Regions from separate parts of the Streptomyces sp. ADI95-16 genome, predicted to be linked through region 1. Evidence: riboswitches for the same ligand, from Rfam matches in the RefSeq annotation. Region 1 holds a riboswitch; each other region holds the start of a gene.

The links. A riboswitch is a leader RNA that binds a small molecule or an ion and turns the genes downstream of it on or off. The one in region 1 is predicted to bind cyclic di-AMP.
Region 2: linked by a shared signal. The riboswitch ahead of EES41_RS29445 (M23 family metallopeptidase) and the one ahead of EES41_RS15270 (transglycosylase family protein) in region 1 are both predicted to bind cyclic di-AMP.
Region 3: linked by a shared signal. The riboswitch ahead of EES41_RS27095 (M23 family metallopeptidase) and the one ahead of EES41_RS15270 (transglycosylase family protein) in region 1 are both predicted to bind cyclic di-AMP.

Annotation. Positions count from the first base shown of each region.
Region 1 covers NZ_CP033581.1:3,486,360-3,492,040, reverse strand. Annotated here, with positions in the region: gene EES41_RS15285 (globin domain-containing protein) at 1-1,103, opposite strand, end outside; gene EES41_RS15280 (cytochrome P450) at 1,252-2,526, shown strand; gene EES41_RS15275 (transglycosylase family protein) at 2,629-3,723, shown strand; cyclic di-AMP (ydaO/yuaA leader) riboswitch at 4,000-4,167, shown strand; gene EES41_RS15270 (transglycosylase family protein) at 4,170-4,910, shown strand; gene eno (phosphopyruvate hydratase) at 5,184-5,681, shown strand, end outside.
Region 2 covers NZ_CP033581.1:6,593,381-6,599,061, reverse strand. Annotated here, with positions in the region: gene EES41_RS29455 (MBL fold metallo-hydrolase) at 1-84, opposite strand, end outside; gene EES41_RS29450 (SGNH/GDSL hydrolase family protein) at 292-1,077, opposite strand; gene EES41_RS29445 (M23 family metallopeptidase) at 1,244-2,233, opposite strand; cyclic di-AMP (ydaO/yuaA leader) riboswitch at 2,238-2,444, opposite strand; gene EES41_RS29440 (tyrosine-protein phosphatase) at 2,723-3,529, shown strand; gene EES41_RS29435 (aspartate aminotransferase family protein) at 3,611-5,020, opposite strand; gene hpnH (adenosyl-hopene transferase HpnH) at 5,017-5,681, opposite strand, start outside.
Region 3 covers NZ_CP033581.1:6,043,846-6,049,526, forward strand. Annotated here, with positions in the region: gene EES41_RS27085 (pitrilysin family protein) at 1-872, shown strand, start outside; gene EES41_RS27090 (pitrilysin family protein) at 893-2,260, shown strand; cyclic di-AMP (ydaO/yuaA leader) riboswitch at 2,456-2,615, shown strand; gene EES41_RS27095 (M23 family metallopeptidase) at 2,628-3,422, shown strand; gene EES41_RS27100 (GntR family transcriptional regulator) at 3,588-4,253, shown strand; gene EES41_RS27105 (HPr family phosphocarrier protein) at 4,507-4,788, opposite strand; partial or broken gene EES41_RS27110 (GNAT family N-acetyltransferase) at 4,974-5,681, shown strand, end outside.

The DNA of each region.
Region 1 (5,681 bases):
GGGCGGCCGCCCGGGCCGTGGCCCCGGCCGCCGAGGGGCAGGGAGTCGTGGAAGACGCGGCCGGGCCGCGCGCCGAGTTCCGCGAGGACGTGCGCGGTCTCCTCGACGAACTGCGGCGGACCGCTGAGGTAGACGTCCCGCTCGGGCCACAGCGCCCGGTTGCCGAGCGCGGTCGTCAGCCGGTCGGTGGCCTGGTTGCGGTGCTGCCCGGGCGCGGGCGTGATGTAGGTGACGCCGAGCCAGCGGAACGCGGCGGCGTACCGGTCGATGAGCGGCCGGTCGTAGAGGTGCGCGGCGTCCCGGGCGACCACGAAGAGCCGGACGTCCTGATCGGGGGGATGCCCGGCCAGTTCCTCCAGGATGGCCCGGATCGGCGCCCAGCCCGTCCCGGCGGCGATGAGGCTGACGGGGCGGTCGGTGCGGCGGAACGTGAGCTGGCCGCCGGCCGCGCCGAGCCGCAGCATCTCGCCGGGGCGCACCTCGCGGACCAGGGCGGTGCTGAGCCGGCCCCCCTCGATCCGGCTGACGTGCAGGTCGAGGGTGTGGTCGGGGCGGGGCGCGTTGCCGAGGGAGTACGTCCGCCAGACGCCGGGGACGCGCTCGCTGCTCACGCTCACGTACTGCCCCGGCCGATGCGGGAGCGGGAGGTGCGGCCGCAGGGTGAGGACGCCGATGTCCCGCCCGTACTGGAGGTGGCGCACGACCTCCGCGTCCCACCAGGGCGGGTCCTCGCTCGACCCGGCGCCCTCGGTCATGGTGTCGGCGATCACCTGGTAGGCCTCGGACCAGGCCTTCTCCACGTCCGGGGTCCAGGCCTCGCCGGAGGTCTGGGCGAGGGCGGCCAGCAGGCTGGCGCCGACGGCCGCGTAGTGCTCGGGCCCGGCGAGGAACTTGCGGTGGTCGCGGCCGAGCTCGCGGAGATAGGGGAGGAGGGTCTCGTCGTCGAGGTGGGCGATGACGTGGGTGAGCGCGGCGAACAGCCGGTCCCGCTGGCGTTCCATCTCCTGCGCGGAGGCCGGGAAGAGGGCGCGGATCCCGGGGTTGTGCCAGAAGAGGTGGGAGTAGAAGAACTTGACCGCGTGCTCGGCCCGTCTCTCCACCACCGCGAAGCTGCTTTTCAAGATCCTCACATCCACAAATCCGAAAGTAGGAAGGCCGGACTCCGCGAGGTCAAGTGATGGCGGATCTACGGACAGCCGCGACGATCCACCTATATGGGATGGCGGGCGGCGGCCGGGATACCGTCTCCGGGTGGATGAGCAGACCCCCGGAACCCCTTCAGACGCCCCGGCCCCCCAGGGCCCGACCCTCTTCGACTGGGAGTTCGCGACCGACCCCTACCCGGCCTACGCCTGGCTGCGCGAGCACTCCCCGGTGCACCGCACCAGGCTCCCCAGCGGGGTCGAGGCCTGGCTCGTGACCCGGTACGCCGATGCCCGCCAGGCCCTCGCCGACCAGCGGCTGAGCAAGAACCCGGCGCACCACGCGGAGCCGGCGCACGCCAAGGGCAAGACCGGGATCCCGGGGGAGCGCAAGGCGGAGCTGATGACGCACCTGCTCAACATCGACCCGCCGGACCACACCCGGCTGCGGCGGCTGGTGTCGAAGGCGTTCACCCCGCGCCGGGTGGCGGAGTTCACCCCGCGGGTGCAGGAGCTGACCGACCACCTCATCGACGGGTTCGCGGCGAAGGGCGAGGCGGACCTCATCCACGAGTTCGCCTTCCCGCTCCCCATCTACGCCATCTGCGAGATGCTCGGCGTACCGCGCGAGGACCAGGACGACTTCCGCGACTGGGCCGGGATGATGATCCGGCACGGCGGCGGTCCGCGCGGCGGAGTCGCCCGTTCCGTGAAGCAGATGCGGACCTATCTCGGGGAACTCATCCACCGCAAACGGGATGATCTGGGCAATGACCTCATCTCCGATCTGATCCGGGCAAGTGACCACGGAGACCATCTGACGGAGACCGAGGCCACGGCCATGGCCTTCATCCTGCTGTTCGCCGGGTTCGAGACGACGGTCAACCTCATCGGCAACGGCGTCCACTCCCTCTTCATGAACCCGGACCAGCGCGCGCTCCTCCAGGCCTCCCTCGCCGCCGGCGAGAGCGCCCTGCTGGCCACCGGGATCGAGGAACTCCTGCGCTACGACGGGCCGGTGGAGCTGGCGACCTGGCGGTTCGCCACCGAGCCGCTGACCCTGGGCGGACAGGAGGTCGCGGCGGGCGACCCGGTCCTGGTGGTCCTCGCGGCCGCCGACCGCGACCCCGACCGCTTCGCCGACCCGGACACCCTCGACCTCTCCCGCACCGACAACCAGCACCTCGGATACGGGCACGGGATCCACTACTGCCTGGGCGCTCCGCTCGCGCGACTCGAAGGACAGACCGCGCTTGCGACTTTGCTGACGCGTCTGCCTGACCTGGAACTTGCCATTCCGCCTCAGGAGCTGCGCTGGCGCGGGGGGTTGATCATGCGTGGCCTGCGCACGCTTCCCGTCCGGTTCACACCCCGAAACACCTGAACGTCCCCTGACCAGAAGTCAGTCCCGGGCCGGAGTTGTCACGAGCGTGCTAACGCAGCTAGGTTCTGCCGTTACCCCGCCGTTATGCGAAAGGTGCAGCTCATGCGTTCCGGGAACGGCCGCCACAGACGCCCCCGCCAGGTGCCCGCCATAGTCGTCACCGCCGGAGTCACAGGCTCCGCGCTGGCCCTGCCGCTGCTCGCGGCGACCAATGCGAGCGCTGCGGACGCCTCCACTTGGGACCAGGTCGCCGAGTGCGAGAGCGGCGGGAGCTGGAGCGCGAACGCCGGCACCGGCGCCTATGGCGGACTCCAGTTCAGCCAGGAGGAGTGGAAGAACGCGGGCGGCCTGTCCTACGCCGAGCGCGCCGACCTCGCGAGCCGCTCGCAGCAGATCGCCGTCGCCGAGCGGGTGCTGGCCTCCCAGGGCCCCGAGGCGTGGCCGCTGTGCGCGAGCCCGGCCGGGCTGACCAAGGACGGCCCGTCGGCGGACGTGAACCCCGGCAACGCCGGCTCGGTCGCCCCGAGCCCGTCCCGCCCGGACAGCTCGGTGCCCGTCCAGGGCTCCACTCAGGCCAAGGACTACGGCGCGCCGACGCAGACCCCCGCCCCGGCCGGTTCGCCCACCTTCGGGCTCCCCGACATCCCGCAGGGCCCCTCGCTCGGACTGCCCGTCATGCCCGACCCGGACCTGCCGTCGACGACTCCGTCGGCCCCCACGACGCCGGGCGGCTCGACGACCGACCCCGCCTCGCCCACGACCCCGGGCAACCCGACCACGCCGGGGACGCCGACGTCCCCGACGACCCCGACCGACCCGAGCGTGTCGCCGAGCGCCCCGGCCGGCTCGACGAACCCGGGCAACCCCACGATCCCGGCGGCCCCGGGCACCCCGGGCGCCACCACCGGCCCCGGCGCCTCCCCGAGCCCCTCCGCCACGGCGGACGACGCGGCCGGCGCGGCGGGCGAGGGTGCCGGAAAGCACCGCGGCCCGGCCGCGGTCGAGAACGCGAGCGCTCCTGACGCCGCGTCGGACCCCACGTACACCGTCAAGGCGGGCGACAGCCTGGCCACCATCGCGTCCGCCAAGGGCGTCAAGGGCGGATGGAACGCGTTGTACCAGGCCAACGAGCAGGTCATCGGCGGGGACGCGGACCTGATCAAGCCCGGCCAGAACCTGGATCTATCGAAGAAATAGCGGCACTTCGGACACCCGTAAAGACCTGAATGTCTGTTATCTGTAAGTGAGACATGCGTCTCTTCGGGTCAACTGGCGTGTCGAGTCCGCAGCGTTCCGTGAACCCCGCCCTCACCTGCGCAAACACCCCTGCGAAGGGCGCAAGTAGGGCCCGTTTCTCCCCGATGTTGCTCGTTGAACATCGGGGAGAGACCTGTCTACCTTCTGAATCGCTCGCCACCGCGGGCCTCTTCGACCGCATCGCCGAATCCTGCCGGCGGCCGGGGGGAACAGTCGTCGCGTAAAGCGCCGAAGGCAGGAGCGGGGGAACCAAGGTAGGCGCCGGGAACGGCCGTTGAGAGACGGTCACGGACCGGCTAGGGGTTAAGTCACACACCACGTGTGGCCGGGCACTCACTCGCCCGAACCCGACAGCTCACCTCGTAGGCGTCGGTGAGGAGAACTCCATGCTGCTTTCGGGCAAGGGCAAGGGCAAGCACCGTCGCGGTTCCAAGGCCGTCCGCATCGTCACGCTCGCCGGCGTCGCCGGTGTGGCCGTCGCGGCGCCCCTGATGGCGGTGGGATCCGCCTCCGCCGCGACCGCCTCCGAGTGGGACCGCGTCGCCTCCTGTGAATCCGGCGGCAACTGGTCCATCAACACGGGCAACGGCTACTACGGCGGTCTGCAGTTCTCGTCCTCCACCTGGGCCTCCTACGGCGGCACGGCGTACGCCTCCACCGCCAACAAGGCCTCCAAGTCGCAGCAGATCGCGATCGCCGAGAAGGTCCTCAAGGGCCAGGGCAAGGGCGCCTGGCCGGTCTGCGGCAAGGGCCTGTCCGGCTCCTCGTACAACGGCGGCACCGAGGCGGCCAAGCCGAAGCCGAAGCCCGAGGCGAAGCAGCAGCAGAAGGCCGCGCCGAAGAAGGAGACCAAGCGCGCCGAGGCGCCGGTCACCCGCTCCGAGCGCGCCCAGGCCCCGGCCCCGGTCAAGACCGCGCCGAAGACCGCGCAGAAGGCCGCCCCGGCGGCGCCCCAGGCCCCGAAGACCGGCAACGGCTCCTACGAGGTCAAGCCGGGCGACACCCTGGGCACCATCGCCGAGGCGAACGGCGTCCAGGGCGGCTGGGAGAAGCTCTTCGAGCTGAACAACGACGTCGTCTCGGACGCCGACCTGATCTTCCCGGGCCAGAAGCTGGACCTCAGCTGAACCTCCCGGTAACCGCCTAGAAGGCGTCAGCACCACGCACGATCCACACCGCCCGGCGCGTATCCCCCCACGCGCCGGGCGGTGTCGTGCGTGCCGGTCACGCCGATCGATCGAGCGGAGTATGTCCGGGAAGGCGGGTATTCGGGCCCTTTTTCGTCCCAGGACCCGGGCAGTCGGGCGGCCGAGTGTCCCGAGCCGGTTAGGCTCTAGGCGGCAAGGCCATCCCACGGCCTGACACGCCACCGCACACCCAGCGTCACATCCCAGAAGGAGATGCTCGTGCCGTCCATCGACGTCGTCGTAGCCCGGGAAATCCTGGACTCCCGAGGCAACCCCACGGTCGAGGTCGAGGTGGGCCTCGACGATGGCAGCACCGGCCGTGCTGCAGTTCCGTCCGGTGCCTCCACCGGTGCCTTCGAGGCCATCGAGCTCCGTGACGGTGACCCCAACCGTTACTTCGGCAAGGGCGTAGAGAAGGCCGTCCTGGCCGTCATCGAGCAGATCGGCCCGGAGCTCGTCGGCTACGACGCGACCGAGCAGCGCCTGATCGACCAGGCCATGTTCGACCTCGACGCCACCGACAACAAGGGCTCGCTCGGCGCCAACGCCATCCTCGGCGTCTCCCTGGCCGTCGCGCACGCCGCGTCCGAGGCCTCGGACCTGCCGCTGTTCCGCTACCTCGGCGGCCCGAACGCGCACCTGCTGCCCGTTCCGATGATGAACATCCTCAACGGTGGGTCGCACGCCGACTCCAACGTGGACATCCAGGAA
Region 2 (5,681 bases), 3.1 Mb from region 1:
CATCCGCGCGCCGGACGGGTCCGCGCCGAAGGCTTCGGGCCGCAGGGCGCGCAGTCGCGGACGCAGGGGACGGGAGCCGGTCAAGGCGCCTCCAGGGTGGTTCGGGGCAGGACGGTCACACAGGCTACGACGTTCCAACGCGCACCGGCCCCGAAGGATTCCGCCCCCCGGCCCCGGCCTGGCCCCACCTCAGCCCCGCCTCAGCCCCGCTTCGCCCCGCCCGCTCCCCCGCTGCGGCCGCCCGCCCGCGCGCCCCGCCCCCCGGCCTCGCGACCGGCGGCCCCCCGCGCCCTACAGCGGCAGCAGGTCCGGCCGCTTCGCCTCGACGTGGTCCCCGGAGGACTCCCCGCGCAGCCGCCGGCCGATCCACGGCACCAGGTACTCGCGCGCCCACTGGATGTTGTCCCGGGTCACGTCCACCGACCCGCGCGGCCGCAGCGGCGGCCACGGCTGGTCGGGATCGGCGGGCACCTCCAGGCCGAGCACCTGCGCGGCGCGCAGCGCCACCCGGGTGTGCCCCTCGGGCGACAGGTGCAGCCGGTCGGCGTCCCAGGCCCGCCGGTCCTGTACGGACTTCAGCGACCAGAGGTCGAGCACCGGGCAGTCGTACCGGTCGGCGATGGCGCGGACGTGCGCGCTGTAGGTGGCCACCTTGCCCCGGATGTGCTTGAGGACCGGCACGCCCCGGGTGTCGAAGCCGGTGGTGATCATGACCTGTCCGACGGCGCCTGCGAGGTCGGCGACCGCCGCCTCGAAGCGTTCCGCGACGTCGTCGGGGTCGCTGCCGGGCCGGATGATGTCGTTGCCGCCCGCGCAGAAGGTCACCAGGTCGGGCGCGAGCTCCTTGGCCCGCGGCACCTGCTCCTCCACGATCTGGTCCAGGAGCCGCCCGCGTACGGCCAGGTTCGCGTAGCCGAAGGTGTGCTCCTCCCGCTGGTCGGCCAGGAGTACGGCCAGCCGGTCCGCCCAGCCGAGAAAACTGTCCCCGGGTCCCGGGTCCCCCACGCCCTCGGTGAAGCTGTCCCCGATCGCCGCGTACGAGCCGATGGTCTTGAGTGTCGTCGTCGTCGCTGCCACGAGAGCACATCTTTCACCCCGGTGCGTGACCTACGCCACCGTAGGCAGGGGTTGACGGTCCGTGATTTATACCACCCGGTCAGGTCGGAATAACGGCGCGAGGCCGGGACCCCCCTCGGGCCCCGGCCTCACGTGCCTGTCGTACCTCTCCCGACGGCGGCCGCCGTCAGATGCTCACGCCCTTGGAGCGGAGGTAGGCGATCGGGTCGATGTCCGAGCCGTAGGACGGGCCGGTGCGGATCTCGAAGTGCAGGTGCGGGCCGGTCGAGTTGCCGGTGGAGCCGGAGAGCCCGATGGTCTGGCCGGGGGTGACGCTCTGGCCGACCGAGACGGACAGCTGCGAGAGGTGGCCGTACTGGGAGTACTTGCCGTCCGCGTGCCGGATGACGACCTCGTTGCCGTACGAGCCGGCCCAGCCGGCGGAGACCACGGTGCCGGCGCCGACGGCGCGGACGGTGGTGCCGGAGCTCGCGATGAAGTCGGCACCGGTGTGGTAGCCGGAGGACCACATGGCGCCGGGGGTCTTGTACTGGGTGGAGATGCCGCCGCCGACGGGGGCCACGAAGGCGGCCGTCTTGCCGGCGGTGGTGGAGGCGCCCGCGCTCTGCTGCTTCTCGGCGGGCGCGGCGGGCGCGGTCTTCGGCTTGGCCTTCGGGGCCGGCGCCGACCGCTGGGCCGGCTGCTCCGCGGACTGCCCGGCGGCGGACTGCCCGGCCGGCTTCTGCGCGCGCTGCGGGGCCGGGGCCGACTCCGCAGCGGCGCCCTTCGCGCCCAGGGTCAGCTTCAGACCCGGGTGGATCAGGGAGGGGTTGGCGCCGACGGCCTCGCGGTTGTCCTCGTAGAGCCGCTCCCAGCCGCCGTCCAGCTGACGCTCGGCGGCGATCTTCGAGAGGTAGTCGCCCGACGCGACGGTGTAGACGGCCGGCGCGGTCTCGGCGGCCTGCGGGGCCGCGGCCCGGACCTGCGGCGCGGCGGCGGTGGTGACGGGCGCCTGTACCGGAGCCGCGGCGGGCGCGGCGGCCGGGGCACCGGCCGCGGAGGCGCCGGTGGCGCCCAGCAGCGGCAGGGCGAGGGCGGCGCCGCCGGTACCCGCGGCGGCGAACCCGCGCGATATCGAACTGGACTTGGGGCGGCGGTGCTTACCCTTTCCGGGCATGGCGATTTCCTCTCCGTCGCCTGCGAGGTGAGCTGTCGGATTCGGACTGGAGATGTCCGGCCGTACATGAACAGCGCATGTACGGCTTCACCCCGAGCCGTCCCGGACGTGGATCCGGAACAGCGGCTTACCTGGTTCCCCCGCTCCTGCCGCGCGCGATGGTAGTCGGGTGCGGTTCCCGGGCGGCGGCAGGATTCGGCGGTCCACCCGGATCGATCGCGAAGGTAATCCAGCCGCGCCACGGGGAACAAGCCACGAATTCCCTGACGCAATCGCAGGTATGAGGGATCAGCGGAATTCCGGTCACCCTCTGTCCATTCCGGACCCTCAACAACCGCCCTGGCAAGGGAATTCGGCCTGGGCGATCAGGCACTCACGGTCACCGTATGATCTGGCTCACGGGGACGGATCCGATCTGGCCTCCGGATATGGCAAGTTGGCGCCAAGTAGTGTAATTCGGACACCGCACGACGACGCGGAGGAGTTCCCGTGACCCAGCAGATACCCGACGCCCCGGCCATGGAGCCGGAACTGTCCGGAGTGCGCAATTTCCGTGATGTCGGCGGCCTGCCGACCACGGACGGGCGGAAGGTCAGGTCGGGACGACTGTTCCGAAGCGGACATCTCGCACATGCCACCGAAACCGACGCGGAGTTCCTCGCGTCGCTCGGCCTGCACACCGTCTTCGACTTCCGCAACGCCGCCGACCAGGCCCTCGACGGCCACGACGTGGAGCTGCCCGGAGTCCGCAACGTCAACCTCCCGCTGTCGGATCCGGCGGACGGCGGGGAGTTCTGGACGATGGTCCGGGAGGGCGATCTCGACCAGCTCCGCGGCATCCTGGGCGAGGGCAGGGCCGCGGCCCGGATGGCGAACGCGTACCGCGCCATCATCACCGAGCGCACCGCCGAGCACGCCCGGGTCCTGCACGCCCTCGCCGAGGACAGCGTCCCGGCGCTGATGCACTGCGCGGCCGGCAAGGACCGGGCCGGCCTGTCGATCGCGGTCACCCTGCTCGCGCTCGGAGTCGAGCGCGCGGCGATCGTGGCGGACTACCTGGAGTCCAACGCCCCGCACCGCCGCTACCGGATGCGCCGCGGCGGGGAGCCGGAGGGAACCCGCTCCCCCGAGGTGGCGGAGCTGCTCGCGCCCCTCTTCGACGCCCGCGCGGAGTACCTGACGGCGGCCTTCGAGGCCATCGAGGCGACCTGGGGCGGGGTGGACCGCTATCTGGCGGAGGGCCTCGGGCTGACGCCCGAGACCCTCGCCCGGCTGCGGGACCGGCTCCTCGACTAGGGCCTGCCTTCCGGCCCGATCCGGAAGACAGGCCCTGGACCGCCCGGAGCGGGCCGCCGGCGCCGCTGACGACGGGCGCCGTCAGCCGTTGCCGACGGCCTGCTTCACCAGCGTCCTGCCGAAGTCCCACATCAGTGCGCCGCCGCCGTGGGCCTCGTCCATGACCGCCCGGAAGGCGGTCACGAACCGGTCCACGTCGCCCTCGTCCACGATGAGCGGCGGGATGAGCTTGATGACTTCCAGGTGGTCGCCGGAGACCTGGGTGAGGATGCGGTGCTTCTGCAGCAGCGGCACCACCACCATCTGCGCGAACAGCCCCTTGCGGGCCGCCTGGAGCATCGTCCAGCGGCTGCGCAGCCCGAGCGAGGACGGCCGGCCGAACTCGATGCCGATCATCAGCCCGCGTCCGCGCACCTCGTGCAGCAGCTCGTACTCGGCCACCATCGCCGCGAGCCGCCCGCGCAGCAGGTCGCCCATGGCTCGGGCGTTCGCCACCACCCCCTCGTCCTCCATGACCGAGAGGACCGCAAGGCCGGCCGCCATCGCCTGGGCGTTGGAGCCGAAGCTCGCGGAGTGCACCAGCACGCGGTCCATGGAGGAGTAGACCTTCTTGAAGATCCAGTCCTTGCCCAGGGTCGCCCCGACCGGCACGTACCCGCCCGAGAGGGCCTTGGCCACGCACACCAGGTCCGGTTCCACGCCCGGCTCGTGCTGGTACGCGTAGAAGTCACCGGTACGTCCGAGCCCGGTCTGCACCTCGTCGGCGATGAGCAGCGCCTTGTGGCGGCGGAGCAGTTCCTGCGCGGCGGGCAGGAAACCGGGCGGGGCCGCGAGCACGCCCTTGCCCTGGACCGGCTCGACGATCAGGGCGGCGACATCGCCCCGGCCGAGCTCCCGCTCCAGGGCCGCCAGGTCGCCGAGGGCGATCCGGGTGTCGGGCAGCAGCGGCGCGAAGCCGTCGCGGAACCCGCCCTCCCCGTTGACCGAGAGGGAGCCGGTGGTGAGCCCGTGGAAGGCGTGGTCGCAGTAGAGGATCCTGGGGCGCCCGGTGGCGTACCGGGCGAACTTCAGGGCGGTCTCCACCGCCTCGGTGCCGCTGTTGCCGAAGAAGACCCGGTCCAGGTGGGGGCTGTACGAGAGCAGCTTCTCGGCCAGCAGTCCGGGCAGCGGCTGGCAGTCGAAGCGGGTGAGGTCGGCGAGCTGGGCATCGAGGACGTCGTGCAGGGCCCGGCGGACCACGGGGTGGTGCCGGCCGAGGCCCATCACGCCGAACCCCGCCAGCATGTCGAGGTAGTCGTTGCCCTCGGCGTCCCAGAAGTGGGCGCCCTCGGCCCGCTCGTAGACCTTGTCGAAGCCGATCGTGTGCAGCATGCGGGGCAGCTGGTGGTTGAGGTGCCGGGCGTGCAGCTCGTACCGCTCCCCGCCGCGCTCGGCCAGCAGGGCGCCGAGGTCGAAACCGCCGCGCCCGGACGCTCCCGGTGCCGGGGTCATGCCGAGTCGCCCCGGTTGCTCGCGATCGTCTCCCTGGCCGCGCGCAGGGATTCCTTGAGCGAGCCCATGGTGGCCAGGACGGCGGTCGGCTCGTAGCCGCAGTGCGCCATGCAGTTCGCGCAGCGCGGGTCCTTGCCGCGGCCGTACTTGCTCCAGTCGGTGTCCTCGATGAGCTCCTTGTACGTGGGCACGTAGCCGTCGCTCATCAGGTAGCAGGGGCGCTGCCAGCCGAAGAGGGAGTAATTCGGAATGGCCCAGGCGGTGCAGGGGAAATCCGCCTTTCCTTCCAGGAAGTCGAGGAAGAGCGGCGAGTGGTTGAGCCGCCAGCGGCGCCGGTTGCCGCCAGCGAAGGCCTTCCTGAACAGTTCGCGGGTCTGTTCGACGCCCAGGAAGTGTTCCTGGTCAGGAGCCTTTTCGTAGGCGTAGGCGGGCGAGATCATCATCTCGTCGACCTTCAGGTCGTCGTTGAGGTAGTTGAGCACCTCGATGATGGTCTGGGGGGTGTCGGTGTTGAAGAAGGTGGAGTTCGTGGTGACGCGGAACCCGCGCTCCTTCGCGTCCTTGATGGCGGCGACCGCCTCGTCGAAGACGCCTTCCTTGGCCACGGACTCGTCGTGCCGCTCGCGCAGGCCGTCGATGTGCACGGCGAAGGCGAAGTACG
Region 3 (5,681 bases), 2.6 Mb from region 1:
CCGAGGGCCACCCGTACCACCACACCCCGATCGGCTCGATGGCCGACCTGGACGCGGCCTCGCTGGAGGACGCGCGCGCCTTCTTCCGCACGTACTACGCGCCCAACAACGCGGTGCTGTCGGTCGTCGGCGACATCGACCCCGAGCAGACGCTCGCGTGGATCGAGAAGTACTTCGGCTCCATCCCCTCGCACGACGGCAAGCAGCCGCCGCGCGACGGATCGCTGCCGGAGGTCATGGGCAAGCAGCTCCGCGAGGAGATCGTCGAGCAGGTCCCGGCGCGCGCCCTGATGGCCGCCTACCGGCTCCCGCACGACGGCACCCGCGAGTGCGACGCCGCCGACGTGGCGCTGACGATCCTGGGCGGCGGCGAGTCCTCGCGGCTCCACAACCGCCTGGTACGCCGTGACCAGAGCGCCGTCGCGGCCGGTTTCGGCCTGCTCCGGCTGGCCGGCGCGCCGTCGCTCGGCTGGCTGGACGTCAAGACCTCCGGCGGCGTCGAGGTCCCCGGCATCGAAGCCGCCGTGGACGAGGAACTCGCCCGGTTCGCCGCCGAGGGCCCCACCGCCGAGGAGATGGAGCGCGCCCAGGCGCAGCTGGAGCGGGAGTGGCTGGACCGGCTGAGCACCGTCTCCGGCCGCGCCGACGAACTGTGCCGCTTCGCGGTGCTGTTCGGTGACCCGCAGCTGGCCCTGACCGCGGTCAAGCGGCTCCTCGACATCACCGCCGAGGAGGTCCAGGCCGTGGCCGCGGCCCGACTGCGCCCGGACAACCGGGCGGTGCTGGTGTACGAGCCGCTCACGGGCCCGGACACCGACGCCGACGACGCCGAGCACACCGAGCACTCCGAGAACGAGGGGGCGGAGCAGTGAGCGACACCGCAGCCGTCACGATGACCTTCCACCCGCGCCCCGAGGCCGGCGAGGCCCGGCCGTGGGCCTTCCCGGCCCCCGAGCGCGGCGCGCTCCCCAACGGCCTGACCCTGCTGCGCTGCCACCGCCCGGGCCAGCAGGTCATCGCCGTCGAGATCAACCTCGCGGCCCCGCTGGACGCCGAGCCCGAGGGCCTGGACGGGGTGGCCACCATCATGGCCCGCGCCCTGTCCGAAGGCACCGACAAGCACTCCGCCGAGGAGTTCGCTGCCGAGCTGGAGCGCTGCGGCGCCACCCTCGACGCGCACGCCGACCACCCGGGCATCCGGGTCTCCCTGGAGGTGCCGGCCTCCCGCCTGGCCAAGGCCCTCGGCCTGCTCTCCGAGGCGCTGCGCGCGCCCGCCTTCGCGGACAGCGAGGTCGGCCGGCTGGTGCGCAACCGGCTCGACGAGATCCCGCACGAGCTGGCCAACCCGCAGCGCCGCGCCGCCAAGCAGCTCTCCCAGGAGCTGTTCCCGGCCGGCCTGCGGATGTCCCGCCCGCGCCAGGGCACGGAGGAGACGGTCGCCCGTATCGACTCCGCGGCCGTGCGCGCCTTCTACGAGGCCCACGTACGCCCCGCCACCGCCACCGCGGTGGTCGTCGGCGACCTGACCGGCATCGACCTCGACGCCGTCCTCGCGGAGACCCTGGGCACCTGGACCGGCGACTTCGCGGAGCCGCGACCGGTTCCGCCGGTCACCGCCGACGACACCGGCCGCGTGGTCATCGTGGACCGGCCCGGCGCGGTCCAGACGCAGCTGCTGATCGGCCGTACCGGCGCCGACCGGCACGACCGCGTCTGGGCGGCCCAGGTGCTCGGCACGTACTGCCTCGGCGGCACCCTGACCTCCCGTCTGGACAAGGTCCTGCGCGAGGAGAAGGGGTACACGTACGGCGTACGCGCCTTCGGCCAGGTGCTGCGCTCCACGGCCGACGGCAAGGGCGCCTCGATGCTCGCCATCAGCGGTTCGGTGGACACGCCGAACACCGGCCCGGCGCTGGACGACCTCTGGAAGGTGCTGCGCACCCTCGCCGAGGGCGGCCTGACCGATGCCGAACGGGACGTGGCGGTGCAGAACTTGGTGGGCGTGGCCCCGCTGAAGTTCGAGACCGCGGCCTCCGTCGCGGGCACGCTCGCCGACCAGGTCGAGCAGGAGCTGCCGGACGACTACCAGGCGCACCTGTACGCGCAGCTCGCCGACACCGGCACCGTGGAGGCGACTTCGGCCGTCGTCAACGCGTTCCCGGTGGACCGGCTGGTAACGGTGCTGGTGGGCGACGCCGCCGAGATCGAGGGACCGGTGCGGGCCCTCGGGATCGGTGACGTCACGGTGGTCACCAACTAGACGGATCCGGAAGCGGTTCCCAAGGGGTCTCGGCGGCTTGTCCGCCGGGGCCCCTTATGTCTGTTTAGCGCTGAGGTTGCGTGTATGTGGTGTGGCGTACGCAACAAAAGCGCGAGTCTGTTTGGCGATTGACTGATGATCCGCCTAGCGTCAGGCGTGCTGTTCGTCAGTTGTAACCGCCGCATCCGCGGCACCGGACAGCGATCGCCGAGTCCCCGTCAGGCGCGAGCCTGGGGAGCCGGGGACCCACATGCGTCCCTGGGGTGAATCGGACCGCCTCGTCAGAGGGGGCCCGTAGGAGACCTTCCTGCTCCGAACCCGTCAGCTAACCCGGTAGGCGAGAGGGAAGGAAAGGATCAGCCCCTTCATGGCGTTTGGCAGTCGTGCCGCCGGCAAGCACCGTGGTTCCAGCCGTCTGAGCCGCAAGACCGCCGGCTACGCCGGCATAGCAGCCCTCGCCACCACCGGTGTCGTCGGCTCCATCGCCGCCCCCGCGTTCGCCGCGGACGGCAAGGCCCTCTCCATGGAGGACACCGGCCTGAACGCCGTGGTCGTCGCCGAGGACCTCCAGGGCGAGATCCAGGCCCAGGCCGACTCCCAGGAGCGCGCCGCCGAGGTCGCCGCCGTCAAGGCGCAGGCCGAAGCCGACGCCAAGCAGCAGGCCGCGGAGGCCAAGCGCGTGGCCGAGGCCAAGGCGAAGGCCGAGCGCGACGCCGCGGAGCGCGCGGCCCGCGAGGAGGAGCGCAAGCGCCTCAACACCTTCGTCGCCCCCGTCGAGGACTCGTACGTCAGCACCCAGTGGCACGCGGGCGGCGGCATGTGGTCCTCCGGCAGCCATACGGGCATCGACTTCCACGCGGCCTCCGGCACCACGGTGCACGCGGTCGGCGCGGGCACCGTCGTCGAGTCGGGCAACGGCGGCGCGTACGGCAACAACGTCGTCATCAAGCACAACGACGGCACCTACACCCAGTACGGCCACATGTCCTCGCTGGGCGTCTCGGTCGGCCAGCAGGTCACCGCGGGCCAGCAGATCGGCCTGTCGGGCTCCACCGGCAACTCCAGCGGCCCGCACCTGCACTTCGAGGCCCGCACCGGCCCCCAGTACGGCTCGGACATCGACCCGGTGGCGTACCTGCGCTCGCACGGCGTCAACGTCTGACCAGGCGCCGCGTTTCGCACCGCTTCGAGGAAGACCCCGGCTCATCGAGCCGGGGTCTTCCTCTTTTTTATGGCAAATATTTCGAATATCCGGCCGTACTCGGAAATTATCGTGTGTTGCAATAGAGTCGCAGCACGGTAGTCGGAATGAGGCGGAGGTTCGGTTTTGCGTATTCCTGCGCGCGCGGTGTGCACGGCGATCCGCGACGACATCGTCTCCGGGGTCTTCGGGCCGGGCAGCAGGCTGACCGAGGAGGTGCTGGCCCGGCGGTACGGGGTCTCGCGCGTCCCCGTGCGCGAGGCGCTGCGGACCCTGGAGTCCGAGGGGTTCGTCACCACCCGGCGGCACGCCGGCGCCTGCGTGGCCGAGCCGACCGAGCAGGAGGCCGCGGACCTCCTTGAGGTACGGATGCTGCTGGAGCCCCTCGCCGCCGCCCGGGCCGCCCGCCGGCGCACGGAGGCGCACCTGAAGGTGCTGCGCGGGCTGGTCAGGCTGGGGCAGGAGCGGGCCAGGAGGGGCCAGGGGGAGGATCTGCGGGCCCTGGGCGGCTGGTTCCACGAGACGCTCGCCCAGGCCTCGGGCAGTCCGGGGCTGATCGCGCTGCTGACGCAGATGCGGCACAAGGTGGCCTGGATGTACGCGGTGGAGGCCCCGGAGCGGCCCGCCGAGTCCTGGGCGGAGCGCGGCGCGATCGTGGACGCGGTGGCCCGGGGCGACGCCGAGCGGGCGCGGGCGCTCACCGCGATCCACGCGGACCGGGCGGCGGGGACGCACCGGCTCCGGGTGAGGACTTCGCAACCTGCCGTAAACATGTCGAGCGGCCCCCATTAACAAGAGCCGTATACAAAGGCCGGACGGGGCCGATATCGGCGCGCGATATTGCGCGGTGGCGGATATTCGCGGGGCAGGCGGGTCTGATTCCGGCCGCTTGGGCTGCTTGGAATATCGAATTCGCGAAGGGGCTGCGCGCCGCGAATGCGGCGGCCGGTGTCCGAAAACGCGTGAGCCGTGGTCCCCGGTGTTCCGGGGCCACGGCTCGTTCGCGTACGGGCGAGGGTCGGACCCGAGGGTCGAACCCGAAGGGTCAGACGGTCTCCGGGAGCTCGTCCAGGCCCTCGGCGACCAGCTTCGCGAGCCGGTCCAGCGCGGCCTCGGCACCCTCGGCGTCGGAGGCGAGGACGATCTCCTCGCCGCCCTGGGCGCCCAGGCCCAGGACCGCCAGCATGGAGGCGGCGTTGACGGGGTCGCCGCCCGCCTTCGCGATGGTCACCGGGACGCCGGAAGCGGTCGTCGCGCGGACGAAGATCGAGGCGGGACGAGCGTGCAGGCCCTCGGCCCACCCGACGTTGACGCGGCGCTCTGCCATGGTGATGCCCTTCAGGTTCTTACGGTTGTCTAGACCAGTCTCTCACGGCACCCGGAATGCTTCGACCGGCCTTCGGTCATAATCCGCAGCGGTTCGACCTTCCCCAGCTTGCACTGATTTGACCCCGCTTGTCGTATGCGCCGCGCGGGCGCTGTCCGGCCCGCCCTGGCCTTAAGGTGGCCCCCATGACGACCGAGTCGGCCCCCGCGTACCCGGCCCACTGGGAAGCCGACGTCGTGCTGCGCGACGGCGGCACCGCCCGGATCCGGCCGATCACCACCGAGGACGCGGACCGGCTCGTCAGCTTCTACGAACAGGTCTCCGACGAGTCGAAGTACTACCGGTTCTTCGCCCCGTACCCCCGGCTGTCCGCCCGCGACGTGCACCGCTTCACGCACCACGACTACGTGGACCGCGTCGGCCTCGCGGCGACCATCGGCGGCGAGTTCATCGGCACCGTCCGCTACGACCGGATCGACGCCACCGGCCGCCCGGCCTCCGCGCCCGCCGACGAGGCCGAGGTCGCCTTCCTCGTCCAGGACGCCCACCAGGGCCGCGGCGTGGCCTCCGCCCTGCTCGAACACATCGGCGCGGTCGCACGCGAGCGGGGCATCCGCGGGTTCGCCGCCGAGGTGCTGCCCGCCAACACCAAGATGATCAAAGTCTTCACCGACGCCGGCTACCAGCAGAAGCGCAGCTTCGAGGACGGCTCCGTCCACCTCACCCTCGACCTCGAACCCACCGCCGAGTCCCTCGCCGTCCAGCGCGCCCGCGAACAGCGCGCCGAGGCCCGCTCCGTGCAGCGGCTGCTCGCCCCCGGCTCGGTCGCCGTCGTCGGAGTCAGCCGCTCCGGCGGCGGCGTCGGCGCGTCCGTGCTGCGCAACCTGCGCGAC